2 regions of the Synechococcus sp. JA-3-3Ab genome follow, and region 1 is predicted to be linked to the other one. Evidence: riboswitches for the same ligand, from Rfam matches in the RefSeq annotation. Region 1 holds a riboswitch; the other holds the start of a gene.
The links. Region 1 has a riboswitch for cobalamin ahead of metE (5-methyltetrahydropteroyltriglutamate--homocysteine S-methyltransferase). Riboswitches for the same ligand answer to the same signal wherever they lie in the genome.
Positions count from the first base shown of each region.

Region 2: linked by a shared signal. The riboswitch ahead of CYA_RS11165 (sirohydrochlorin chelatase) and the one ahead of metE (5-methyltetrahydropteroyltriglutamate--homocysteine S-methyltransferase) in region 1 are both predicted to bind cobalamin.

Region 1 covers NC_007775.1:164,452-170,085, reverse strand. The annotation lists gene CYA_RS00825 (molybdopterin molybdotransferase MoeA) at 1-206, shown strand, start outside; gene moaA (GTP 3',8-cyclase MoaA) at 208-1,146, shown strand; gene moaC (cyclic pyranopterin monophosphate synthase MoaC) at 1,151-2,245, shown strand; gene CYA_RS13900 (MoaD/ThiS family protein) at 2,184-2,483, shown strand; gene CYA_RS00810 (molybdopterin synthase catalytic subunit) at 2,484-2,969, shown strand; tRNA gene CYA_RS00805 (tRNA-Arg) at 3,003-3,077, shown strand; cobalamin riboswitch at 3,092-3,297, shown strand; gene metE (5-methyltetrahydropteroyltriglutamate--homocysteine S-methyltransferase) at 3,703-5,634, shown strand, end outside.
Region 2 covers NC_007775.1:2,380,511-2,386,144, reverse strand. The annotation lists gene CYA_RS11175 (PAP/fibrillin family protein) at 1-505, shown strand, start outside; gene CYA_RS11170 (hypothetical protein) at 502-1,395, opposite strand; gene CYA_RS11165 (sirohydrochlorin chelatase) at 1,507-2,535, opposite strand; cobalamin riboswitch at 2,565-2,708, opposite strand; gene CYA_RS11160 (heavy metal translocating P-type ATPase) at 2,744-5,077, opposite strand; gene CYA_RS11155 (heavy-metal-associated domain-containing protein) at 5,188-5,382, opposite strand; gene CYA_RS11150 (DUF5340 domain-containing protein) at 5,447-5,634, opposite strand, start outside.

The sequences.
Region 1 (5,634 bases):
ACCTAAGTGAAGTCATTACCTTCAAACCCAATCTCACTCTTTTTGTGCCCGTTAAGATGAGCGCCAACCGAGTCTTTACACCGATTATGCCTAACAACTCCGGAGACTTCATCGCTCTAACAGACAGCGATGGCTTTGTAGAGTTACCCCCGGCTCAAACTATCCTCAGCCCCGAGCAAAGCATCCAATTCTATCCGTGGTACTAAGATGCAGCTAGTGGATCAATGGAATCGTCGCATTCGCAAGCTAAGGGTTTCTCTAACCGATCAATGCAACCTTCGCTGCCGCTACTGCATGCCTTTGCATCCAGAATTTCTGGACAAAAGTAGCTACTTAACTCCGCAGCAATACAAAGAAATTATTGGCGAGTTGCTGGACTATGGCATTGAAGAAGTTCGCATTACAGGTGGTGAGCCTCTGGTTCGGCAAGACTTTGATGAAGTCATTCAGGAACTTGCCAAGCTGAAGATCCCGTCCCTCAGCCTAACAACCAATGGCCTGCTGCTCCACCGCTACTGGGACGTTCTCAAGGCTGCCAACGTTCTCAACCTTAATGTTAGCCTCGATAGCCTACAGCCCTCCACCCAAGCTGCAATTGCCCGTCGCGACTGCCTGGCGGATATTCTCCGTAATATCCAGGAGGGTATTGCCCGGGGATTTAGCCTCAAAGTCAATACGGTTGTAATGCGGGGGATCAACGATTGCGAGCTATTTGATTTCGTTGAGTTTGCCCGCAAGACAGGCGTGACAGTTCGCTTTCTGGAGCTGATGCGGGTCGGCTATGCCAACTCTCTCTATGAAGAACACTACGTTTCAGCACAAGAGTGCATTGCCCGTCTGCAAGAACGCTATACTCTAACCCCCCTTCCAGCGGCACCTGATTCGACAGCGTTTTACTTTACAATCGACGAGAATGTTAAAGTTGGATTTATTGCCTCTGAGTCTCAGCCCTTCTGCAGCAGCTGTTCCCGGTGGCGCTTGACAGCTGATGGTCGTCTCTTTGCCTGCCTATTTAGTGAGGAGGGTCTCTCGGTTCGAGACAAAACACCAGGCCAACGTCAGCAAATTTACCAGCAGCTTTTGGGGATGAAACCACTGCGCCGGGTTGAGCAGGTCTCACACCCAATGTACGGCTTAGGGGGCTAGCTCTATGGACAAAGCTGATCGTACATGGGCCCATCTTAATGCTCAAGGCCATCCGCATATGGTAGATATTAGCCACAAATCGGTGTCTTTGCGAACGGCCACAGCACGGGCAAGAGTTCAACTGCCACCTGCTCTCAGATCCTATGTTGTTGGCCAAGATATCCACCTGAAAAAAGGACCGGTATTTCAGACAGCAACCATTGCCGGTACAATGGCTGTTAAAAGAACTGACCAACTGATCCCCTTTTGTCATCAGATCCCTGTTGAAGACTGCACCTTTGATATCACAATTGATGATCACTTGCTTGTAACCATCCACTGCACTGTCAAGACCAGCGCTAAGACAGGGGTTGAAATGGAAGCTCTCTGTGGTGCGGCAACAGCAGCGCTGACAATCTATGACATGTGCAAGTCGGTGTCGCCCCATATCTGCATCCAGGAGACCCGCCTAGTAACTAAGTCCGGCGGCAAAAACGCCCTCCTGGAACGTCCCCTCTATGGCTTGGTGCTCACAGGGGGACGTAGCAAGCGCATGGGTCGCGATAAAGCGCTGCTGAACCCTTTTGGCAAACCCCACGCCGCCTATCTCTATGAACTGCTGCAGCCCTACTGCCAGCAGGTTTACTTGTCAGCGCGTGCCGGTCAGTGGTCGGGCACAGCTCTAGAGCTCTTGCCCACACTACCAGATCTAGTAGAAAGCGTTGGCCCGATCAGTGGCCTATTGACTGCCTTGAATACTCATCCTGAAGCTAACTGGTTGGTTGTTGCCTGTGATCTACTGAACCTTCGGTCAGAAACAATCCAAAAGCTGCTGGATCACTACCAAGCCGAAACAATCGCAACTTGCTATGTTAACCCCGAGCGCGGCTTCCCGGAAGCTCTTTGCGCCATCTATACTCCTCAAGCTGCAGCGGTACTAGAAAGGGCTTACGCGGAAGGGGTGTACTGCCCTGTGGAAATCCTCAGCAGGCAGCCCTGCACCCTAGTTACCCCCAACCATGAGGTCGAGCTCATGAACGTCAATACCGCCGAGGAGTATGCCACTTTCCAATCCGTTTGGGGTAGTTGCAGCCATGGTAACTCAATCTGTCCTAAGTAAGACCGTAACAATTCAATATGTAGCAGTGCTGCGGGAACAGGCTCAGCGGAGCAGCGAAGTGCTGCAAACCAGTGCAGCAAACTACCTAGAGCTCTATCAGCAGCTGCAAGCAAAGTATGGATTTTCGCTAGCAGCGGAGGACGTTAAGGTTGCTGTCAATCATGAGTTCTGTGACTTGACTAGGCCGATAGATGAAGGTGCCTTGGTAGTTTTCATTCCACCAGTTTGTGGGGGCTAAATGCTGCGTTTTCTAATTGTGGATAGCACCATCCAGCCAGCTGAACTCAGTCGTTTGCTCGTCAATAACACAGCGGGTGCCTTAGTAACCTTCGAGGGCTGGGTACGCAACCACAGCCAGGGCAAACCTGTTCTCAGCTTGGAGTACGAAGTCTACGAGATCCTTGCCCAGAAGGAGGGCGAGAAGATCCTCCGAGAAGCCCACGCCAAGTTTGGCCTCTGCGGTGCTGTTGCCTGTCACCGCCAGGGTCATCTTGCAATTGGTGATATTGCGGTTTGGGTTGGTGCTACAGCTGAACATCGCGGCGCCGCTTTTGCTGGAGCACGTTACATCATTGATGCAATCAAGGAGCGCTTGCCCATTTGGAAAAAAGAGTACTACTGGGGTGAGCCGCCGCGTTGGGTTTTGTGTCAGAAAGCAAAGCCTTTGTTCCAGCAATTCCATAAGAACGCTATTGCTCGGCAGCCTTGCGGCGATACCCCCTAGCCTCTCTGCTAGTATCAGTGAGGTACCTGACCTGGGGCTGTAGCTCAGCCTGGATAGAGCAAGCGCCTCCTAAGCGCTAGGTCGGCGGTTCAAATCCGCCCAGTCCCGCTAAAACCAGTGATAGGATAAAGTCTACTGTCGGTTCTGACGGGGATCAGCCGTCAGAGGCAACGGGGAAAGTGCAGTGAGAATCTGCCGCTGTCCCGCAGCTGTGAGCCGGTTTTGGACTTGGGATCCCTAGTTCGTTGTTGCAAGAGGCCTTGAAACGCAAGCCAGCCCCTCCAAAACTGAGCAAGTCAGAATGCCCGCCGGCGGTTTTTCCACAGTTCACCATATCTGCGAGGTACAGATATGCTCCCCATTTTGACGTTAGCCCGTTCCCGTCTCGAAGTTTTTTCATCGGCCTGCTTACGGATTTTCGACGCTCTCGGATCGTAGGCACTCAGTCAAAAGCGCGGACAAGAGAGCTGAGCAGATAGCTCAGGGGCAGCTAGGAGGACGGTTGCTCGCTTTGGTTGCACAAAAGAGTCCTCTGGGCATCCCCCTGTGCAGAGTGGGCAAGCCGCCAGGGTGAAGGAACGCCTTGACAGCTCCGGCAGGTTTCCTGGCCTAGGGAAAACCTTCTGCCGGGATGCCACCGATAGGCATGTCGGCGGCCATCTCTTGCTGCCTAGGTTGGATGACAACTGGCGGCAACCTCAATTACCGAATTCGATTCAGGACAAGGTACCTTATGGCCATTGAAACTCAAACCCTAGGCTATGCCCGCATGGGCAAGCGCCGCGAGCTGAAGAAAGCCCTGGAGGCCTTTTGGGGCGGCACCCTGGAGGCGGAAGCCTTGTTGGCGACGCTGCAGGATCTGGAGAGTCAGGCCTGGCGAACCCAGCGACAGGCCAACCTCGACCACATTGCCGTAGGAGATCAAACCCTCTACGACCACGTTTTGGACTGGGCCACCTGGCTGGGGCTGATTCCCTCCCGGTTTCAGAGCTTATCAGGCCTGGAGCGCTACTTTGCCATGGCGCGGGGGCAGGAGGGGCTGCCGGCCTTGGAAATGACCAAGTGGTTTGACACCAACTACCACTACCTGGTGCCGGAAATTGAGGCCGACGCGATCCCTCAGGCCCATTTCGACGACTTCCTGGCCACGGTGCGACGGGCGCAAGGGATCCTAGGAAACCGCACCAGCCCCGTCCTCCTCAGTCCGGTTACCCTTCTTGCTCTAAGCCAGCGCTCTGGCGAGTTGCGGGGGGATCTGGAGAAGCTGCTTCCTCTCTACAGAGAACTCTTGCAGGAGCTGCAGCGCCTGGGGATCCGGGAAGTGCAAGTCCATGAGCCCATCTTGGTGACCAGCGAAGGCAAAAGTCTTCAGGAAGCGGTGGAGCAGACCTACCGCTGGCTTGCAAGCGTGGGGATCCCTCTCCACCTGGTTACCTACTTTGACGACTTGGGGGAGACTTACCCCTGGGCGGTGGAGCTTCCGGTAGCTGGCCTCAGCCTCGACTTCACCCGCGGCCACAACCTGGAACTGGTCAGAGCCCACGGCTTCCCCGCCGACAAGATCCTGGGGGCGGGGGTAGTGGACGGGCGCAACATCTGGCAGATCCAGCCCAAAGCCGTTCTGGCCACTCTGCAAGAGCTGCAAGCCCTAGCCCCCAACCTGCGGGTGCAGCCTTCTTGCTCGCTCCAATTTGTGCCCCACGACGCTGCTCTGGAAACCCACCTGCCAGAGCCTTTGCGCAATGTTCTCAGCTTTGCCGAGCAGAAGCTGGCCGAGGTGGTTCTGCTGGCCCGCACCCTCAACGGCGAAGACACCGCCGCCCAGCAGCAGGAGCTGGAGCAGCAGTGGCAGGCCTTCCAGGACTTCAATCCCCCCAACTCTACAGTGCGCCAGGCCTTGGCTAACCTGACGGCGCAGGACTTCCAGCGCTCCCTTCCCTACGAGCAGCGTATAGGCCGGCAGGTCAAGCTGCCACCGCTGCCGACCACCACCATCGGCTCTTTTCCCCAAACCCCCGAAGTCCGGCAGTGGCGGGTCAAGTACAAAAAGGGCGAGATCTCCCAGGCCGAATACGAAGCTGCCATCGACGCCGAAATTGCCAAGTGCATCCGCATCCAAGAAGAAATTGGCCTGGATGTGCTGGTGCATGGTGAGTTCGAGCGCACCGACATGGTGGAATACTTCGCCCAACAACTGCAGGGCTTTGCTTTTACCGAGCACGGCTGGGTGCAGAGCTATGGCAGCCGCTGCGTGCGTCCCCCCATTCTCTACGGCGACGTGTCTCGCCCTCGCCCCATGACGGTGCGGGAGTTCAAGGTGGCCCAATCTCTGACTCAAAAGCCGGTCAAGGGGATGCTGACAGGGCCGGTAACCATGCTCAACTGGTCCTTCCCCCGCGTTGACGTTTCCCGTCGCGAGCAGGCCCTGCAAATTGCCCTGGCCCTGCGGGCAGAGGTGGCCGACTTGGAAGCTGCCGGAGCCGCGATGGTGCAGGTGGACGAGCCAGCGCTGCGAGAGGGGCTGCCCTTGAAAAAAGAGCGCTGGCCAGAATACTTAAGTTGGGCGGTGGAGGCCTTCCGCCTGACTACCGCTGGCGCCAAGCCCGAAACCCAGATCCACACCCACATGTGCTACTCGGAGTTCGGGGACATCATCGAGCACATC
Region 2 (5,634 bases), 720 kb from region 1:
TGCTTTGGAGGCGCTCAACCCCACCCCCAGGCCAACCTCTGTTCCTGAACAGTTGGAGGGGAACTGGCTTACCCTATTTACCACCAGCACAGACCTGCTGCGGCTGGCCCAGTTGCCCCTTCTGACCACCGGCGAGATCTACCAGTGCATTCGGGCCAAAGCTGGGCGGGTCTTTAACGTGGCGGAGATCCAGGGATCCGGCTGGCTGCAGGCTTGGCTGCCCCGGGGAGTTGTGGCGGTGGCGGCCCGCTTCTACCCAGAGTCGGAATGCCGGGTCAGGGTCATTTTCGAGCGCTTGGTGCTCGGATCCCAGGCCTTGATGAGCTACGAGATCGAGAGTTTTCTCTATCTGCTCGAGCGGGATCCCAAACGGATCCCGGCGGTGCAGATCGACGTTCGCCGCCGCGAGCCAACGGGTTGGCTGGATATCACCTATTTGGATGAAGACTTGCGGCTGGGTCGGGGCAGCGAGGGGAGTGTATTTGTTCTAAAGCGGGTCGGCTAGTCGGAGGATCCAGAGGACTCCGTTTCCGCCCTTTCGTGAGATGGGTTTTGGGTTAGGGTGGAGCTTATTTCCTGTAGAACTTGCAAGGCGCGGTAGGACTCCCGCAAAGCTTGCAGCTCTTGCTGAGTTTGCTCCAGTTGCCGGGCTTTTTGCTCCTGTAAGAAGCGCAGCCTTTGATTTTCGGACGCCGTGCGACGCAGAACGTGCTTGAGTTTCTGCTTCTGCTGCTGAAGCCGAGTCCGCCTCACCTCCAACTGCTGCAGTTGGATTTCTTGGAGTTCCAGTTCTATTTTCAGAGTGGCGACCTGCATCTGGAGTTGGCGAAGTTTTTGGTTGAGCTCTGGCTCTGGTGTGGGTTTTGCCGACTCAGGGCTTGGGGAAGAAGGTGATGACAATTCTTGTAGGGGCTGCAACTGTTGGGCCTTGGCCTGCGAAGCTTGATCCTGGTGCTGCTCGCCCTGCAGTCTTACTTGAGTGTGTTCGCTTACTTCGGTTTCAGTTTCCGTCTGCTGCTCAGCTTGATCAAGAATTTGTCGATCGCGGATCTGGGTTTGAGGATCCTCGTCAACCGACTGCAAAGGGAGAGAATCCTCCTCGGGTTGCCGAGGGTTGTCGCCATAATCGGCGGGATCAAAGGGAGACACAGCCGCCAACAGCGATTCTCGAAAGTCAGGCCAGGAATGCGACTGCAGACCCATCTGAACCAGCCGCCAAACCCCGTAGGAGGCCCCAATTGCAGCCAGGAGCCCAGGGATCCCGGCCAAGGACAGGGAAACCTTGGGCAGGGTCGGCAGGATCTGATCCAGCAGGCCCACCACCAACGCGAAGACAAAGATCCCGCTCCCCGCGGCAGCGGCACCTGAGACCCAAGAGGAGCGGGAGAACATCATCGTTTCTGTTTTTTCGCTAGCAGAACCACCGGAGCAGGAGAACCAGAGGTCAGGTTCACAGATCGCCTGCCTGCATCTCAGTTTATCCCGCCGGCAGCCTCTGTTTCTCGCTTAGGGCACTTGCCAAGCCCGCTGGTGGTAGCTCTGCAATTCGGCCCAGGGATCCGCTGCTGCTGCGGGGGTATGGCCGTGGTTGTGGTGATGGTGAGAGTGATGGTGATGGGATCCGTGCCCATGGGAGTCATGGTCATGGTGATGAGTATGCCCCGCTCCCAGCTCTGCGCTCACCGCCAGGCGAAACTTGCAGAGGTGGCAGTTCATCAGGGTTTGGCCCTGGAGAGCTTCCTGCTCCAGTTGCTGCAGGCTGTGCAGCACCGCGTCCACAAGGCCCAATTCCGGCAGCATCAGCCAGTCGATCTCGGGGTATTGGCGTCGCCGTTCTTCCACCGCCGCCTCGATTTTTTTCACCAGCACCCCTGTAAAGAGAAAATAGGGCAGCACAACCACCCGGCGCGGCTGCCAAGAGAGGGCCCGCTCCAGACCCACCGGCAGGCGGGGATGGGTGATGCCGATAAAGCAGGTTTCCACGGCAGCAAACCCGGATCCTTCCCAAAGCAGCCGGGCCAGCTTACAGGCTTCGGCGTTGGCTTCGGGATCGCTGGAGCCGCGACCGACAAACAGCAACACCGTTTCCGCCCCTGGGATCTGCTGCGGCTGGGCAGCCAGCAGAGTGGCCAATCGCTCCCGCAACAGTTGCAAGATCTCGACCCGGATCCCCAGCGGCCCGCCGTAGTGGATGCGCAACTGCGGGTGGAGGGCCTGCAGACGATCCAGCTCCACCGTCACGTCGAACTTGTTGTGGCGCGCCCCAAAAAGCAGCAGCGGCAGGGCCACGATCTCCTGCCACCCTTGGGCCAAGCATTGTTCCACCCCCTGGGCAATACTGGGCTGGGCTAGCTCCAAAAAGCAGGGGATCACCGGCCGATGGGGGGTGAGGGATTGATAAACTTGGGCCAGCTCCAGAAAGGCTTGCTGCCCTTCAGGGTCACGGGATCCATGGCCGATGAGCAACAGGGGCAAGGCAGGAGAAGAAAACTGCCCAACCGCACGGGGAGGGGAAAAACTGAGGACATCCAACACAAAAAACTCCGTTCCTTGTGAATCGCAAGGGGTACAGGACAAGGGCAGGTGGGTGTTCTGGCTGAGGGAGGGATCCCATCACAGTTGCGTCACAGTGGCGGATTTGCACCGCGCTTTCCCCAGTCTGCCCGAGCTTCTTAGGTTAGCTTGCCGCCTGCCGTTCACCAAGCCCCCCTGGGGGGATAGCCCCGGCCCCCTGCCTTGATCCCTAGCTCCCCTCTCCCCCAGGGAGAGGGGTTGGGGGTGAGGGCCGAAAATGCCACAGCCGCAGGGCATTAGCCACTACGGAAACAGAGCTCAAGGCCATGGCCGCCCCCGCCAGCATGGGGTTGAGCAGCCAACCGGTGAAGGGGTAGAGCGCCCCGGCGGCAATCGGGATCCCGAGCGTGTTGTAGATAAAGGCGAAGAAGAGGTTTTGGCGGATGTTGGCAAGGGTGGCGCGGCTAAGTTGAATGGCGGTAACCACGCCCCGCAAATCGCCGGATATCAGGGTAATGTCGCTGGCGGCTATGGCCACATCGGTGCCCGTCCCGATGGCGATCCCCACATCGGCTTCTGCCAGTGCCGGCGCATCGTTAATGCCATCTCCCACCATCGCTACCCGGTGGCGGGGCCGTCTGAGCTGGCGAATATAGGCTGCCTTTTGCTCAGGGCGGACTTGGGCGATCACCCGGCGAATGCCTGCCTGCCGAGCAATGGCCTGGGCGGTGGTGGGGTTATCCCCGGTCAGCAGGATCACCTCCAGGCCCATCTCCTGAAGCTGGCGCACCGCTACAGGGGAGGTGGGTTTAATGGGGTCGGCAATGGCCAACAGCCCCACCAGACGGTGGGATTGCGCCACGCCGATCACCGTTTTGCCCTGGCTTTCCCAGGTCTGAACCCGCTCCAACCAAGAGGGATCCCAAGCGATCCCCATCGCCTGCAACCAGCTCAGCCGACCGATGCCGACCCACTGATCCTCCACCCAGGCTTCTGCCCCCTCGCCCACTTTTGCCTGAAAGTGCTGGGCCGGCGGGATCGAGATGCCTTCGGCTTCGGCTTTTTGCACCACTGCCTGGGCCAGCGGATGTTCCGAGTGTTGTTCCACCACCGCTGCCAGGCGCAACAGGGCTAGGGGGGAAGATCCTGGCGTCCAGATCTCGGTGACGCTGGGACGGCCTTCGGTGAGGGTGCCGGTTTTGTCCAGGACGACTGTGCCCAGGCGATGGGCCAGCCATTCCAGGCTTTCGGCCCGCTTCACCAGGATCCCCAGTTCTGCCCCCCGCCCCGTCGCCACCATGATCGAGGTGGGGGTGGCCAACCCCAGCGCACAAGGGCAGGCGATGATCAGCACCCCAATGGTGTTCACCAAAGCCAGCGTCGGATTGCCCGCCAGCCCCCACCAGAGCACAAAAGTTAGGATGGCTACCCCGATCACCGCCGGCACAAACCAGGCCGTCACCCGATCCGCCACCTGTTGAATGGGAGCTTTGGATCCCTGGGCCTCCTGCACCAGGCGCACGATCTGGGCCAGAAGCGTATCTTTGCCCACCCGCCGCGCTTCCATCACAAAGCTGCCCGTCTGGTTGAGGGTGGCCCCGATAACCTCATCTCCTGCCGACTTGCTCACCGGCAGGCTCTCGCCCGTCACCATCGACTCGTCCAGGCTGGAGGATCCTTCCAGGATCACCCCGTCTACTGGCACCTTCTCACCGGGGCGCACCCGGATGCGATCCCCCACCTGCACCGCCGCAATCGGGATATCCTGCTCCACCCCGTCGCGGATGACCCTTGCCGTTTTCGGCTGCAGCCCGATCAGCTTGCGAATGGCCTCGGAGGTTTGCCCCTTGGCCCGCTGCTCCATCCATTTGCCCACCAGCACCAGGGTGACGACCACCGCCGCCACTTCGTAGTACACATCCGGGTGCAGGCCCTGCTGGTGGAAGAAGTTGGGAAAGAGGGTTGGAAAAAGGGAGTAGAAAAAAGCGGCGCTCGTTCCCAAAGCTACCAAGGTATTCATATCCGCCGAGCGTCGCTGCCAAGCCGCCCAGGCGCCACGATAAAAAGGCTGGCCCACCCAAAACTGCACCGGCGCCGTCAGCAGCAACTGCAACCACGGATCCTGCAGCCAGGGGGGCAGGCCGGGGATCTCCCGCCCCAGCATCATCGGCAGGGATCCGATCAGCAGCACCGTGCTGAGGCCCACTCCTATTGCCACCTTCAGCTTCAATTCCCGTTCTGCCGCCCGTTGGGCGATCCGTTCTGGGTCGGTCGGATCGGACTGTTGCCAATCGTCTTCGACCAAGCGCGCCTGATACCCCGCCTGCTCCACCGCCCGGATCAAGGCTTGCGGATTCACCAGCCGGGGATCCCCTCGCACGATGGCCTGCTCGCTGGCAAAGTTGACCGCTTGTGCCGTAACGCCCCGCACGCGACTGAGGGCCTGTTCAATGACAGCAGTGCAGGAGGCGCAGCTCATGCCCTGGATAGCCAAGCGCCAAGTGCCGCCAGCAGATGAGGCGGACAGGCCCGGGGCAGCGGAATGGGAACCCGAATCAGACATGGCTGTCCTCAGAGCAAAAATTAATAGCAAAAGCCCTCTTTCCCCCAACCAGGGGAAAACCACACCTGTGAACCTTGTCCCGCTACTGCCGACGGGCAAGGGAAAAATCGCTAGGCCGGCGGATAGCCCACTTGGGCGAGCACCTGCCGCCAGACACTTTCCGGCTGCTCAGACGTAATCCGCACCTGCTTGGTCTTGGGATCCGCCTCCACCTGCGCCTGGGGATCCTGTTGCCGCACCGCCTGCGTGATGGTGTCCACACAAGCGGAGCAGGCCAGCTTCGGCACCGTCAAAACAACTTGCATCCTGGGAAACCTCCCCAGCCCAATGCCACCAGCTTGATGCTAAACCTTCCAGTGGGCTGGAAGGTCAAGAGGGTGGCTGAGGCTCCTCTATGTTCCAGCGGTAGTCTACCTGATAGCCCCGCTGTCGCCAGTCCTCTTCCAGTTGCAACTGTTGGGTCAGGGCTTTGCGCAGAGAGTTGATCAGCTCTTGCGTGCGGCCTCGGTTGCCGAAATCCTGCTCTTCGACAGTGGGAAACGTTTGCCGCTCGAGAA